DNA from 3 places in the Cellvibrio sp. PSBB006 genome. Region 3 is predicted to be linked to each of the others. Evidence: predicted binding sites of a transcription regulator. Region 3 holds the regulator's gene; each other region holds the start of a gene.

Region 1 (5,232 bases), 440 kb from region 3:
TGCTGGCGCAAATTTGTACCATCCTCTACTTCGCCTACTTTATCGGTATGCCTTTCTGGACCCGTCGCGAAAAAACCTTGCCCGAACCGACGCGAGTGCAAAGTAAAGGCTTGCCGTTGTCGATGGTTCTGGGTGGTTTTGCGCTCTTCATCGTATTGGTAATTGTGCCGATCAAGGCGGTGGGTGCAGAGAGCGAGTTCAAGTGCGGCACCATTGAATGTGATGTGATGGAGCCGGACCTGTCTAATAAGGAATCCCTGCAGCGTGGTGCTAAATATTTTGTGAACTATTGCATGGGATGTCATGCGGCAAAGTTCTCTCGCTATGAGCGTGTGGCAGATGATCTGGGCATTCCGCACAACTTGATGATGGACAACATGGTCTTCACCGACCAGCGTATCGGTGGTTTGATGGAGATCTCCCTGCGTCCGGCTCAGGCTAAGACCTGGTTTGGTGTGGTACCCCCGGATCTTTCATTGGTTGCGCGTGCCCGCTCACCGGAATGGTTATATACCTACCTCCGTAATTTCTATGAAGACGACACCCGGCCTTGGGGGGTTAATAACCGTGTCTTTCCAAACGTCGGTATGCCTCACGTGATGATTGGTGCGCAAGGACTGCTTGAGTGCGGTCCAGGCCCCAAGTTGGCTGCAGGTGGTGGCGTATTGCGTGACAATCTTGGCAATCCTGAAATGGATGAGCATTGCGGAGCGCTTACAGAAGGCTCGATTAAAGGTACTATGACCGGAGAAGAGTTTGATCGCGCGATTTACGATCTGGTGAATTTCCTGGAGTACCTCGGAGAGCCTGCCGCCATGCAGCGTGAACGTATGGGTGTGTTCGTGCTCTTTTTCCTGGCGGTACTTTTCGTATTCACCTTCTTGCTCAACCGCGAATACTGGAAAGGTATTCATTGAGGTTCAGGCAGGTAGCGCGTTGCTGCGGGCGGTACTCTTACCGCCCGTTTTCGTTTTAAGGTCGAGGTTATTGAGGTGCAATCCATGGGAGTGGTCAGTAAACGCTCAGTCATGACGTTGTTTTCCGATGCGCGGGATCATTACAGTCATCGGGTAAGGATCGTATTGGCGGAAAAAGGCGTCACTGTAGAAGTAGTGGATGTTGATCTTAAACACAAGCCGGAAGAGTTGGCTGATTTAAATCCCTACAATACCTTGCCAACCCTGGTTGATCGGGATGATTTATCGCTCTATGAATCCAAGGTCATCATGGAATATATTGATGAACGCTTCCCGCATCCTCCGTTGTTGCCCGTATATCCGGTGGCACGTGCCAAGAGTCGTTTGTGGATGTATCGTCTGGAGCGTGATTGGTCTCCTTTAGTTGATACGATTCTGGGTAGCAAAAACAAAGAGCATGTCGCTCGGGCGCGCAAGGATTTAAAAGAAAGTTTTGTCAGTATTGCCCCTATTTTCTCCGAAAAGCCGTTCTTCATGAGCGATGATTTTACGATCGTAGATTGCTGTCTTGGTCCTATCCTGTGGCGCTTGTCATTGATGGAAATAGAATTACCCAAAACCAGGCAGACACAACCACTGCTGAATTACATGGAGCGCTTGTTCCAACGAGAAGCATTTCAATCCAGCCTGACGGAGCCGGAGCGAGAAATGTTCAAGGCATGATTGTGCAGTTATCTAAATCCATCCAGCAGTCAACGCGCTAAACGATACGTAACAATGGAGTGAGTGATCCCATGTCCATGACATCCAGTCGGCCTTATATGATTCGTGCTTTATATGAGTGGATAGTCGACAACAATTGCACGCCCTACATTTTGGTGGACGCCCACGTCCAGGGCGTCGAAGTACCGCAACAATATGTCAACAAAGACGGTCAAATTATCCTGAATATTGCTCCGTCTGCCCTGAAGGATCTGTTTATCGGTTTGGAGGCTATTTCATTCAGCGCCCGTTTCGGCGGTGTGCCTTTTGATCTCTTTATTCCCTGTGGTGCGGTGTTAGGGATATACGCACGTGAAAACGGGCAAGGCATGATGTTTGAAGCTGAGTCCAATACCCGTCCGCCATCACCTCCCGAGCCAACCCCGGCGGGTGGTGCTGATAGCTCTCAAAAACGCCCCAGTTTGCGCGTCGTTAAATAGGCATTGTTACTAAGGCCAACATCAATGTTGATGAGTGTTACCAATCGTTAACCTTGTTGTCTCTTCTCCAGTTTTGTTGATCTAAATGAAATAGCACTTAGACCTAAGTGCTATTTATTAGAACTATTGTTGATTACCGATTATCTAATATCTCGATAACTTCTTTGTGAGCCTGAAATAACTGGCTGATACTAAACGCGTTCTAATAAAAATGAATTATCTGGAGTATTTTTATGGCGATGTTGCAGCATACCCTCGGTGTCTTTATCAATCCTGATCGTGAATGGCAAAGAATTCGCAATGAGCGTCACTCGTTTATCCGAGTGTTTTTAGTTCACACGCCACTGTTAGCATTGATTCCGGTTATTGCAGCTTATTTCGGTGTAACCCAAATAGGTTGGAGTGTAGGTAATGGCGGCGTGGTAAAACTCACTGCACAAAGCGCTTTGTGGTTGTGCTTGGGCGCCTATGTGGCGCAGCTGGTTGCCGTTTATATTTTGGGTGAGTACATCAATTGGATGTCGCGTAGTTTTGGGGTTGCCGATGACGCCCACCAACGTCATTACGAAGGTACCGCCTTGGCTGTGTATTCATCAGCGCCTATGATGTTGGCCGGCATCATCTTGTTGTATCCGCAATTATGGGTCGTTGCCAGTGTGTTTATTGTGGCCGCCTGTTATTCCGTTTATTTGATTTATGAAGGTATTCCAATCCTGATGAATATACCAAAAGAGCGCGGCTTCATTTACGCCAGCTCGGTCATTACGGTGGGGCTTGTACTTGCGGTTGTGGTACTGGTCGCGACCGTTATTGTGTGGGGCTCAGGCTTTGGGCCGATATACACAAACTGATAAAAAGCTTATTTACTTGATCATAAAAACGGGTGGCTTATGCTGCCCGTTTTTCATTTGGGGTTCATAAAAATGACATATGACGTTTTTATGAAGCAAGCGTGGGTTCGTCACATAACTGTAACAAAGCCCCGTTAGAGTGCATCGCAGGGATGAGATTACTCACCTGTCAGCAGACGAGTTTTTAAGTCTTTGTATCCAAATGAACTCAGGAGCGCTCAATGAACGCCAAGAAATTATTAACAGGACTGGCTTTGGTCGGTTCCATGGCTTGTGCAGCAGTGGTACAAGCAGCGGTTGATCAGGATCTGCCGGAATACAAGGCAATCTCCGGTGTATCAGGTAACGTCAACAGTATCGGTTCAGATACGTTGAATAACCTGATGACACTTTGGGCTGAGGAATATGCCAAGTTTTATCCTAATGTAAATATTCAGATTCAAGGTGCTGGTTCTTCTACCGCGCCACCAGCCCTGACGGAAGGAACGTCCAATTTCGGCCCCATGAGCCGGGAGATGAAGTCCTCTGAAATTGAAGCGTTTGAAGCCAAGCATGGCTACAAGCCCACCGCTGTGCCGGTAGCTATCGATGTGTTAGCGGTATACGTAAATAAAGATAACCCAATCAAAGGTATGACTATTGCGCAAGTAGATGCGGTGTTTTCTGCAACCCGCAAATGCGGCAATGATAAAGACATTACCCGTTGGGGCGAGCTGGGTTTGACTGGTGGCTGGGCAAATCGTGACTTCACTATCTACAGCCGTAACGCCGTATCAGGTACCTATGGTTACTTCAAAGATGTTGCCCTGTGTGGTGGTGACTACAAAGCAAGCATCAATGAACAACCAGGTTCTGCTTCTGTTGTACAAGGTGTTTCAGAGTCGATCAACGGTATCGGTTATTCCGGTATTGGTTACATTACTTCTGGTGTTCGTGCTGTTCCTTTGGCTGCCAAGGCCGGTGATGAATTTTCTCCTGCTGATGCCGATCACGCGCTGGACGGTTCTTATCCTTTAGCGCGTACGCTTTTTGTCTACATTAACAAGCATCCTAACCGCAAGCTTGATCCGCTTCAGGCGGAGTTCCTGAAGATGGTACTTTCCAAGCAAGGGCAGGAAGTGGTTGTGCGTGATGGCTATATTCCATTGCCTGCCGCAGTATCCGCGAAAGCAATGAAAGATCTACAGCTGTGATAAACAGTACTTTCCAAATGTGAATAAAACCGCTGGCAAATGCCGGCGGTTTTGTTTTTTTGGTGCAGTTAAAAACAATGTCATTATTTAGCAATCAGAATGAAACATTTTTGTAGTAATGCGTTTTTGTAACAAAAGTGTCATTTTTGGTTGTTAGGATTCCCACGCCATCAGAAAGGCGCACAGAACTCTTCTTGCCCGGGACCTTTTGATCATGTCAGAGCTACTCTCCACCGCTGAGCAGACCCCACCAAGCCTGATGCCAGATGCACGCCAGCGGGCTCGCTTGCGAAAAATCCGCAATATTCGCGATGCTGTCTCACGATACGGCGTTGCGGCGGCCGGAATGGCAGTGGTTGGCGCACTGGGGCTTATCTTTCTTTATTTATTCTCCGAAGTCTTTCCCTTATTACGCAGCAGTTCCGTTGACGTACAAAAGACTTACCAGGCCAGTGTCGCATCAGTGGATGATCCTGCAATCCACCTCATTCTGGAGCGCTACGAAGAAATTGGCGCTAGTTTTAATCGCCTTGGTAGCGTCAGCTTTTTTCGGGCCGATGATGGTGTCGTGAGCCTGACCGAGCAGATGCCCGTACCGGAACAGGCTGAGCTGACGGCAACTGGTACTGGCACAGCGGCAGATGGCCTAGTGATATACGGCTTTGCCAACGGCCAGATTGGTGTTGCCAAACCGGAATATAAACTGAGCTACCCGAACGACGAGCGTCTGGTGACCCCCAGTCTGGCATACCCGCTGGGTGATAAACCTATTCAATTGGATGAACAGGGCGCGGCGCTGAATCAGGTGGCCATACAGCAAGGCGCGAATGCCATATACATCGCAGCCGCCACTGCCGACAATCGCTTGCTGCTCGGTGTTTTCTCAGCGCGAACCAACATTCTTGGCATCACCAAAGTGACGCAGGAAATTTACCCGATGCCTGCATTGCCTGACGGCGCGCAAGCGAAGTTTATTCAGCTGGACAGCACAGGACAGCATCTGCTGATTGCTGATGATCGCGCCAATCTTCATTTATTCGATATTGCTAAACCAAACGATATCCAACGT
Region 2 (5,232 bases), 1.9 Mb from region 3:
CACAATGACCAGCACAGTCATCAAGCCAATATTTTTTTCTACTATGTCATGACCTTTCATCAAATATCCCCTTACGCCGCCTGAGTTGCCGGATCAGCCGGGACCACTTCGGGTTCCGGTGTCCTGGCTGTGCGGTACGCGTTGTAGGCCATCAGGAACATACCCGCCAGGAACACGGCGCCGCCGAGGAAGCGCACAAAGTAACCGGGGTAGCTGGCTTGTACGGCTTCAACAAAGCTGTAGGTCAAGGTGCCGTCGGCGTTGAACGCGCGCCACATCAACCCTTGCATGATGCCGTTCACCCACATGGACGCGATGTACAACACCGTGCCGATAGTCGCCAGCCAGAAGTGGACATTGATCAGGCGCACACTGAACATCTCCTTGCGGCCAAACAGGATCGGCAGCAGGTGGTAAATCGAGCCGATAGAAATCATCGCCACCCAGCCCAAAGCACCAGAGTGAACGTGGCCGATGGTCCAGTCGGTATTGTGCGACAGCGCATTAACTGTCTTGATGGACATCATCGGGCCTTCAAAGGTAGACATACCGTAGAAGGACAAAGACACCACCAGGAAGCGCAAGGTCGGATCGGTACGCAGCTTATGCCAGGCACCGGACAGGGTCATGATGCCGTTGATCATGCCGCCCCAGCTGGGTGCCAGCAGGATCAGGGACATCACCATACCCAGGCTTTGCGCCCAATCCGGTAATGCCGAGTAATGCAAATGGTGGGCACCGGCCCAGATATAAATAGAGATCAACGCCCAGAAGTGAACGATGGACAACTGATAGGAATAAACCGGACGGCCCGCTTGCTTGGGCACGAAGTAATACATCATGCCGAGGAAGCCGGCAGTCAGGAAGAAACCGACCGCGTTGTGGCCATACCACCACTGCACCATGGCATCAGCCGCGCCCGCATAGGCGGAGTAGGACTTCATGAAATAAGCCGGCGTAAAGGCACTGTTGACGATGTGTAGCACAGCAACGGTAAGGATAAATCCACCGTAAAACCAGTTGGCCACGTAGATGTGATCAGTCTTACGCTTGACGATCGTGCCGAAGAACACGATCGCGTAACTCACCCACACAATCGCAATTAAAATGTCGATCGGCCATTCCAGCTCGGCGTATTCCTTGGAAGTGGTGTAACCCAGCGGCAAGGTAATCACCGCGAGCACAATCACCAATTGCCAACCCCAGAAGGTAAACGGCACCAGCCAGCCACCGAACAGGCGGGTCTGGCAGGTCCGTTGGACCACGTAATAGGAAGTCGCAAATAACGCACAACCGCCGAAGGCGAAGATCACCGCATTGGTGTGCAGCGGACGCAGCCGGCCAAAGTGGGTGTAGGGTTGAAAGATGTCGTTTAATTCCGGCCAAAACAGCTGGGCCGCAATCAGCACACCAACACCCATACCGACGACACCCCAAACGATGGTCATAATGGCGAATTGGCGCACGACATTGTAATCATAGACCGGATGGTCAGTGGCTACTGCCGTATTACTACTCATAGGACATTCCCGATGCGATAAAGAAAAGGGTTACGTTCAAGAAAAGAAGATGTATCAACCGCACAAGGTTTCCCCCTTCCGGGGTGCCATTGTGCGTAAAAGAGAGGTTATCGATATTGATCCTGATCAAGTTGAATCCCCGGGATAACACTCCGTTAATAACTGATCCGTCACTGATGGCGCGACAGCGGATAAAGCTGGAACTTTAGCGCGTGCAGGGCGACATCAAACTGCCCAAAATATATACAGTGTAGAGCAGCATTTAAAAAATGCTGCTCTTACCGCGTGGTAAACCCAAAGAATTAACGCAGTGTGCGACCTTTGTTAGCCGCAATGCGCATACGCAGTGCATTCAGCTTGATAAAGCCTTCTGCATCTTTTTGATTGTAAGCACCGGCATCGTCCTCGAAGGTTGCAACCTTCTCATCGAACAGGCTGTCCGCCGAGCGGCGACCAACCACATGCACAGCACCTTTATAAAGTTTTACGCGAACGTCACCGTTAACAAATTGTTGTGACTCGTCGATAGCGGTTTGCAACATCTTGCGTTCCGGGCTCCACCAGTAACCGTTATAGATCATCTCGGCGTAGCGCGGCATCAGGCTGTCTTTCAAATGCGCCACTTCACGATCCAGCGTGATGGATTCAATGGCACGGTGCGCACGCAACAAAATAGTACCGCCGGGGGTTTCATAACAACCGCGGGACTTCATACCCACGTAACGGTTTTCCACGATGTCCAGACGACCCACACCGTTTTCACCACCCAGCTTGTTCAGGGTTGCCAGCACGGTCGCAGGCGACATAGCTTCGCCATTGATGGCGACAACATCCCCTTTTTCGTACGTAAGATCGATGTAAGTGGCCTTGTCTGGCGCAGCTTCCGGAGACACACTCCAGCGCCACATATCTTCTTCAGCTTCAGTCCACGGATTTTCCAGAACGCCGCCCTCATAAGAGATGTGCAGCAGGTTGGCATCCATGGAATAGGGAGATTTCTTTTTCTTGTTGAAATCCACCGGAATATTGTTCTTGGCGCAGTAAGCCATCAGTGTTTCGCGGGAAGTCAGATCCCACTCACGCCAGGGCGCGATCACTTTGATACCCGGCTTAAGTGCATAGGCGCCCAGCTCAAAACGCACCTGGTCGTTACCTTTACCGGTAGCGCCGTGGGAGATGGCATCGGCCCCCACTTCATTGGCAATTTCGATCAAGCGTTTGGCAATCAGCGGACGGGCAATGGACGTACCCAACAGGTACTCACCTTCATAGATGGTATTGGCGCGAAACATGGGGAACACGAAATCGCGCACGAATTCTTCACGCAGGTCATCAATATAGATTTGCTTGACACCCAACGCCTGGGCTTTGGCGCGGGCCGGTTCTACTTCTTCACCCTGACCGATATCGGCGGTAAAGGTCACCACTTCGCAGTTGTAGTTTTCTTGCAGCCATTTAACGATTACTGACGTATCAAGGCCGCCGGAGTAGGCCAGAACCACTTTCTTGATGGATGACATAGGAAGCTCCCGCGAGACGAACTATTGGAGAATGAGGACCTGCACGGCGCGAAAACCAGCACCGAATCAGCGCGCGGGATTGTACTCGTAAAAAGTGCAAATTCCCACCGCCCTGTAACGGGTTTACCCATTTTTTGTGTGGATATGTTTCATTTGGCAACGATTCTCAAGTAAACGGCCGTTTACCCACCGAGCATCCGGGCGCACACTAGCCACCACTTCATTAAAGGAGAACTCACCATGAGCAACGAACTCTTAACCATCCCCTGCACCACCAACGATGGCCGCGAAGCCCGCTTAAGCGACTACCCCGCCAAGGCCTACCTGATTGTTAACACCGCCAGCGAGTGCGGCTTTACGCCACAGTACAAAGGGCTGGAGAATTTATGGCAAACGTATCGCGACAAGGGTTTGCAGGTACTGGGCTTTCCTTGCAACCAGTTCGGCGGCCAGGAGCCCGGCAGTGACGCGGAGATTTCACAGTTCTGCGAGATGAATTATGGGGTGACCTTTCCTTTATTCAGCAAGGTGGATGTGAATGGTGATGATGCGCACCCGCTGTTTGTTGCCTTGAAGGAGGCTGCGCCGGGTATTTTGGGCAGTAAGGCGATTAAATGGAATTTCACCAAATTTCTGGTGACGGGCGAAGGGCGGGTAGTTGAGCGTTATGCGCCTACTACGAAACCCGAAGATCTGGTAGAAGATATTGAGAAGCTGTTGTGATTTGAAGGAAGTTCTTTACGGCTAGAAAGCTGAAGTTGACACTCGCACACGGTGAGTTTGGCGTTAGGCCTTTGTTTCGAAACCTTCAAGTCAGGGATGACTTGAAGGAGCTACAGGGATGTATTCATGCGTTTTCGAAACAAAAGGCCTAATGACAAACGGATTACGGAGCACTTACACAGACCGATACACTTCATTCATTATTTCGAAGCGCCCTATCAGAGCGTCCACACCTCGACGCGGCGATTCATATTGCGACCGGATGGGGTTTCACTGCTGGCCAACGGCGCCGCATCGCCCAGCCCTTTGGTTAATAGCGGATAAACGCCGCGTGCAATCAAAGCCTGTTCCACAACGCGCGCACGCTGGAGCGACAGTTCCTGGCTGGAAACCTCGTCACCCTCGCTGTCGGAAAAGCCAAACAGCTGCACACGCTTGGGCGCGTTCTGTTCCATGTACTTCACCAGCCGATCAATATCACGCAGGGCTTTACTGTCCAGTTCATCGCTGCCGCTTTTAAAGCGAAAATTAATGGAGAGCCGCTCAGAGTGTGTGGTCAGTTCGCGCACCAGCGGAGGGTAAAAGGTTTTATCGAAGGCTTTTCCGGTGGTGATGTTTTGCGATACCAAACCGATCTTTTCCACAATCGCCTGGGCATCTTCCTGCACGCTGAAGTTAGCGAACTCACGCGCAAAAGGGTTGGCATTCAGTTGCGGCGTATAAAAGTATAAGCGTCGCGCCAGCGGGTAATCTTCGGTCCCTACCGTAAAGTGAGTGGGAATAATGGCAAGATGTTCATCCGATTCCGAAATGGCTAACAGCTTCGCCTGACGCACATAAGGCAAACCGATAAATCCGATAGCACCCGGATCTTTCGCCACGTCATCCGCCAAACCGGTACTGGACTCGTAGCGCTTGGCATCCGCTGCCAGTTTGGACTGACGCGGAGCCAGCACAAGACTTTTAAAGGTATCCCAGGTACCAGAATTTTCGTCGCGTGCATAAAGCGTGATCGGTATATCACTGCCACCCAGTTGCGACCAATTGGTGACAGCACCAGAGAAAATGGCGACCAATTGTTGCAGGGACAATGTCGCAATAGCATTTCCCGGATGAGTAATGATCGCCAACCCATCCAGCCCGATCACATGCTCACTCCCGCCATGAGCGAGATCGCCATATTGCGCTTGTAACGCTTGCAGCTCTTCATCCTTGATTCGCCGCGATGACATGCCAATATCCGCAGCGCTGTTGCGCAAACCTTCAAACGCGGTGCTCGAACCGTGCGCATGAATTTCTACAAATACTTTTTTACCCTCAAGCAAACCGCTAACTATTTTCTCTACCGGATTATCACCGACTTCTGTCTTAATCGCGGTAGCCCCCTTCTCCGTCAAATAAGCAGAAACCAGGCGCGGTGCCAGCTTCTCACCGACGGTATTGGAACCGTGCAGACGAAACAAAGGTTG
Region 3 (5,232 bases):
AAGCTGCGGTAATCCGGCCGGCGTTTACTTTGTAAGTGAATGGTAAACGACAAGAGCCCGGAAACCATCGGCAATTAACAGAAGATCGCAATGATTAAAACTAAAAACAGCTTTTCTTTTTTATACCATTGGCATCAACGCATCGGCCTGGTGATGTGCATCGCCGTCATCGCCTGGGCCTTGAGCGGTCTGGCTCATCCGCTGATTTCACGCATCAATCCCAAGCCGGTATTTACACCGCCCACCGTGCCCTTGCAGTGGCAGGATGTTGCGCCAGTCGAGCATCTGGTGAAGCAATATGATCTCCGGCATATTCTTCATCTGCGCCTGTTTCAATGGCAGAACCGACCGGTTTATCGTATTCATAGCGACCAGGGTATTGCCTACTTTTCTGCTACCGATCTCACGCTAATTGAACACGGTGAAAAACGGTATGCCGACTTTATGGCGCGGCATTATTTGGGTGACTCCACGTCGCCGGTGATTGATGCTACTCCCATTGAACAATTCGATTCCGACTATCTGTACATCAATCGTTACCTCCCGGTTGTGCGGGTAAATTTTGAGCGTGCTGATAATGCACGCGTATATATCGATACCCAACAGGGACGATTGGCGACCATTGTGGATAACAACAAATCCATCACTGGTGCGTTTTTCCGCGCACTGCATTCCTGGACCTGGATTGATTCCCTGCCCCTGCGACAAAGCCTGATGAGCATCTTCCTGGTGTTGGGTTTTTGTACTGCCGCCTTTGGTCTGGTGCTGTACATCAAGAGCTGGCGTCTGGGTATGTTTCGCAAACAGATCAGTGCGCACCAGCATCATCCTGTGTCACGCAAGATCCATCGTCACCTGGGGGCAACCGTAGCGATCTTCGCGATGGCGTTTTGCCTCAGTGGTTTATTTCATCTACTGGTACGCGACAAGTCTGACCAACCGCAACCAGCGCAGCCGCTGACAATTAACGCAGCAGATTTGCGCCTGGATATGAGCGCGTTGCAGCGTGTACTGGCTCGCGATGACATCCTGGATATACAACTGGCACGCATCGGTGCGGACCTGTATTGGCAGCTGCGCGAATTTACACCGCCGGAACCACCCGGCGGGGAACATCATCACCATCACGCTCACCATGCCCATGAACAACCTCAGAGGGATGCCGTCCGCTATCTCCACGCCACATCCGGCGCGCTACTGGATCAGGGCTGGCGCAGCCATGCCGAGTCATTGGCCCTGGCGTTCAGTGAATACCCGGCAGACAGCATTAAAAATATTCGCCTGGTAAAAGGCTTCGATAATGAATATGGCTTTGTGAATAAACGCTTACCGGTGCATGCGGTGGATTTTGCCTTGCCGGGAAATCCCAGCATCTATGTGGAAACGGCTAGCCATACCCTGGCTGCCGCCATCACCGATGTGGATCGCCTGGAGGGTTACAGTTTCGGTTACCTGCACAAATGGCACTTTGCGGATTTTCTGGGGAAGGATATTCGGGACATCCTGACATCATTAGTTGCATTGGCGATCATGATGGTGTTGCTGCTCGGCGCCTATCGCTACTGGGCTACGCGTGCGCGCCGTAAACGGACGGCGATTGATTGAGAGTGTACAAGTGAAATCTGTTTACCCCACCAGGTAAAGCTGCAACAATTGGGCGCTCTCACGGGTCACATCCTACCGAGGTCCTTCCATGATCCATATCCAGGTTGTAGATACCTCTCCCACTTCTCCTCATTGCGCGCACGACAAACGAATTTCCTGTGGCAACTGCCGCCTCAATACCCTATGCCTGCCCATCAGTCTGCATATCGATGATATTGACCGATTGAACGACATTGTCCAGCGCAGCAAACCTTTGCAAAAAGGCGAGTACCTGTACCGCGCGAATGATCGTTTTTCCTCGCTGTTTGCCATTCGCTCCGGAGCCGTAAAAGCCATCACCCTGAGTGATAACGGTGAAGAACAGGTTACCGGCTTTTATCTGCCGGGCGAGGTCGTGGGAATGGAAGGCCTGGCGGAAGACCGCTACACCAACTCCGCCATTGCCCTGGAAACTGCCTCCATCTGCGAAATTCCGTTTCACAGCATGGAAGAACTCAGCACCAGAATTCCTTCGTTACAGCGTAATATTTTTCAGTTGATGGGCCGTGAGATAACCCATGACCAACAAATCATTACCCTGCTGAGCAAAAGCACGGCAGAGCAACGTATTGCGACATTGTTGATGAGTATTTCGACACGCAACCACCGTCGCCGCCTCTCGGCGATGTCATTTTCCCTACCGATGTCGCGCACCGATATCGGTAACTTCCTCGGCCTGACCATTGAAACCGTCAGCCGGGTTTTCACTCGCTTGCAAAAACTGGGCATTCTTGAGGTTAATCGCAAAGATATTGCGATTAACGACCTAGACGAGTTGCGCAACATCGCAAGCGGCGCCGAATAATTACTAAGGATACCCATGACCCCCGCTGAACAACTTCAGGCTACCTTGGCTGATTTCGATGCAGCCAACCAACAAGACCCTCACCAGGAAATCGTCAACGGTCAATCTGTTCCCAAAGAGTGGATCTACGGCCAACGGATGAGTGAGCAGCTCGCACGCTTTTGTCCAGACGCATCCATCACCCTGCAACTGGCTGCACGTTGCCAGCATATTTGCCGCTGGAAGATTCCGCGCAGCGATTACCCGATGGATCGCCAGGGCTACAAACGGTGGCGTAGCGACCTGGCACAATTTCATGGCGAAACCGCCGCCGTCATCATGCACAACAAAGGTTATGACGAGGCGGCCATTCAACGAGTGAAGGATTTGTTGCTCAAACGCGGGTTAAAGCGTGACGAGGAAGTGCAGGCACTGGAAGACGTGATTTGCCTGGTCTTTCTGGAATACTACCTGGAAGAGTTTGCAGCCAAGCACGACGAAGAAAAGCTGATCGATATCATCCGCAAAACCTGGAACAAAATGTCACCCAAGGGCCATGAAGCTGCCTTGCGCCTGCCATTATCGGAGGCCATGTTGCAATTGGTTACCAAAGCGTTAACACCCTAAACCCAACCACTATCGATACCCTTCATAACAACCATAAATGGAACTCCGCTCATGTACCTGATGCTCAAGCATATCCATATGACAATGGCCGCTTTATCGTTTATCGGCTTTTTTATTCGCGGTATCTGGATGTGGCGACAATCGCCCTGGCTGCATAAAAAACTGGTAAAGATCCTGCCACATATCATTGATACCCTGTTGCTGATCAGCGCCTTTGCACTCGCCGGCGTCCTACGCTATTCGCCCGGCGATCATCCGTGGTTGATGACCAAGATTGTCCTGTTGGTGGTTTACATCGTTCTTGGGGTTATCGCATTCAGGAATGCCAATCCCACTGTGCGCAAATGCAGCTGGATAGCGGCGCTTATCGTCTTCATCTACATCTTCAGTGTCGCCATCAGCAAAAACCCACTGGGCTTTTTCGGCTAATTGTTGGTCATTCCGCTCGCGCCGCCAAAAGCGGCGCATTATTACGCTTTCAACTATAAGAAACGCGTACATCTAATCAGATTATTATTAATAAAGTGTTTTTTATAGCCGATGCTTGACGCGCCAGCCAAAGTGATCTATATCACACACAGGCGTTGGACCTTGGAATAGCAATAACTAATATATTCGGCGACCCCACTATGAAAAAAACACTGCTTCTTTTACACCTTGTTCTTATCGTGCCGTTTGCCTTTGCATGTGACGAAACCTGTATGCGTGACAAAGTCATGGCGGAACACGATATTAAATTCCCGGCTTATCTGGACTCCAAGTATTGCAAAACCACCTCGGTGGATTTTCTGGTGAACTCCCGCAAAAGCCTGCAAAAATATCGCGAAGAGCGCTTGGGCAGCGGCCACCGGGGCGGGATCAAAAATATTCGCAACTTTATTGAACAACGCAAGGAATGGTTGCAGGAGTGTGACAAGTACCTGGAGATGACCAAGCAAGGGCGCGTCTTCCGTACCGATGAAACCACTGAGGAAATCTTCACCTCTATGGACTCGCTCTCCAAAGAGCTTTATTCACTGATTTATCGCCCCAAAAACGCTGCTGAAGATACTCATCAGCTCACCGAACTGGCGGGACAAAAGTTTGAGTTGATGTTCCGTTTGATGGATGCGCATCGCACTGACCTGCAACTGCGCGGCCTGTTGTAATTTCCGCACATATAAAAAAACGGCGCAGCCCTTGGGGGTTGCGCCGTTTTTTTATTGCCTCTCGATCAACTGCTTTTCTTCAACGACAGGACTGACCGCTTGGGTTTGTCGCTGCGCTCAGCATAGCGTTTGGCTTCTTCCTCACGTGCCTTGATGGCCGCCATACGCGGATCATCCGCGCGTGCATAACCACTCTTGCTGCTGTAATGCGTCGCACCATTGTCTGATGCCGCTTTAGCCAGAAACTCCATGCCGCAACGCAACAAACGCGCCTGGTCAGCAAAGCTCAAGTCGGGAGGAAATTTGCCCGGATCAACCGAGGATGGATTACGTGGATTACCTTCGATTTTCAATACGAAGCCACAAGCGTGAGTAGCTGTACCGGCAGCGAGGTCTGCCTCCCAAGCATCAAAGTCCATAAAAATCTCTGCATGATTGCGATGAAGTCGGCATTAAACCACATGCTCTCCTGACCGCGAAGCCATCACATGGTAAATGGCACCTAACTCTACTCATTTATGACTTTGCAGAAGCCGATGTACGTTTTTGCCGCGCTGGTGGTAAGGCACCAATGTGCAATTCATTACGTTGCTTGGCCAGTTCAATCTGCTTCTGGCGTTCAGTAAAACGCTCTTTCTGCTCCGGCGTCAGTTGCTCATAGCACCGAGGGCAACTGACACCGGGGATGTAAAACGTAGAGAGCTTGTCTTCCTCGGTAATCGGGTGGCGACACCCGTGGCATTGATCGTAAACACCCTTTTGCAAGCTGTGATTAACCGCCACGCGGTTATCAAATACAAAGCACTCACCGCGCCACAGGCTCTCTTCTTCCGGCACTTCTTCCAGATACTTAAGGATGCCGCCTTCAAGGTGATATACCTCATCAAAGCCCTGCTCTTTCAGGTAAGCCGTCGATTTTTCACAGCGAATACCGCCGGTGCAAAACATAGCGACTTTCTTGTGTTTGCTCGGGTCCAGGTTTTTGGCCACGAACCCCGGAAATTCCCGAAAGGTTTCCGTCCTGGGATC

The links. Region 3 encodes FNR, which switches genes on or off when oxygen is low (the NO sensors DNR and NnrR bind a similar motif). Its sites were predicted from a motif close to TTGATNNNNATCAA; they were not measured.
Region 1: CBR65_RS20410 (Yip1 family protein) is a predicted target of FNR. The motif match lies at 2,196-2,209, and genes of this name have one in related genera.
Region 2: ccoN (cytochrome-c oxidase, cbb3-type subunit I) is a predicted target of FNR. The motif match lies at 1,637-1,650, and genes of this name have one in related genera.

The regions. Positions count from the first base shown of each region.
Region 1 is NZ_CP021382.1:4,890,862-4,896,093, forward strand. Features, by position in the region: gene CBR65_RS20395 (ubiquinol-cytochrome c reductase) at 1-917, shown strand, start outside; gene CBR65_RS20400 (glutathione S-transferase N-terminal domain-containing protein) at 1,002-1,640, shown strand; gene CBR65_RS20405 (ClpXP protease specificity-enhancing factor) at 1,712-2,119, shown strand; gene CBR65_RS20410 (Yip1 family protein) at 2,353-2,970, shown strand; gene CBR65_RS20415 (PstS family phosphate ABC transporter substrate-binding protein) at 3,192-4,163, shown strand; gene CBR65_RS20420 (ABC transporter permease subunit) at 4,378-5,232, shown strand, end outside.
Region 2 is NZ_CP021382.1:1,944,134-1,949,365, forward strand. Features, by position in the region: gene ccoO (cytochrome-c oxidase, cbb3-type subunit II) at 1-60, opposite strand, end outside; gene ccoN (cytochrome-c oxidase, cbb3-type subunit I) at 72-1,520, opposite strand; gene CBR65_RS08050 (argininosuccinate synthase) at 1,823-3,040, opposite strand; gene CBR65_RS08055 (glutathione peroxidase) at 3,281-3,763, shown strand; gene CBR65_RS08060 (substrate-binding domain-containing protein) at 3,982-5,232, opposite strand, start outside.
Region 3 is NZ_CP021382.1:77,873-83,104, reverse strand. Features, by position in the region: gene CBR65_RS00390 (PepSY domain-containing protein) at 91-1,605, shown strand; gene fnr (fumarate/nitrate reduction transcriptional regulator Fnr) at 1,694-2,449, shown strand; gene CBR65_RS00380 (DUF4202 domain-containing protein) at 2,465-3,055, shown strand; gene CBR65_RS00375 (SirB2 family protein) at 3,107-3,484, shown strand; gene CBR65_RS00370 (hypothetical protein) at 3,757-4,203, shown strand; gene CBR65_RS00365 (hypothetical protein) at 4,269-4,622, opposite strand; gene CBR65_RS00360 (rhodanese-related sulfurtransferase) at 4,720-5,232, opposite strand, start outside.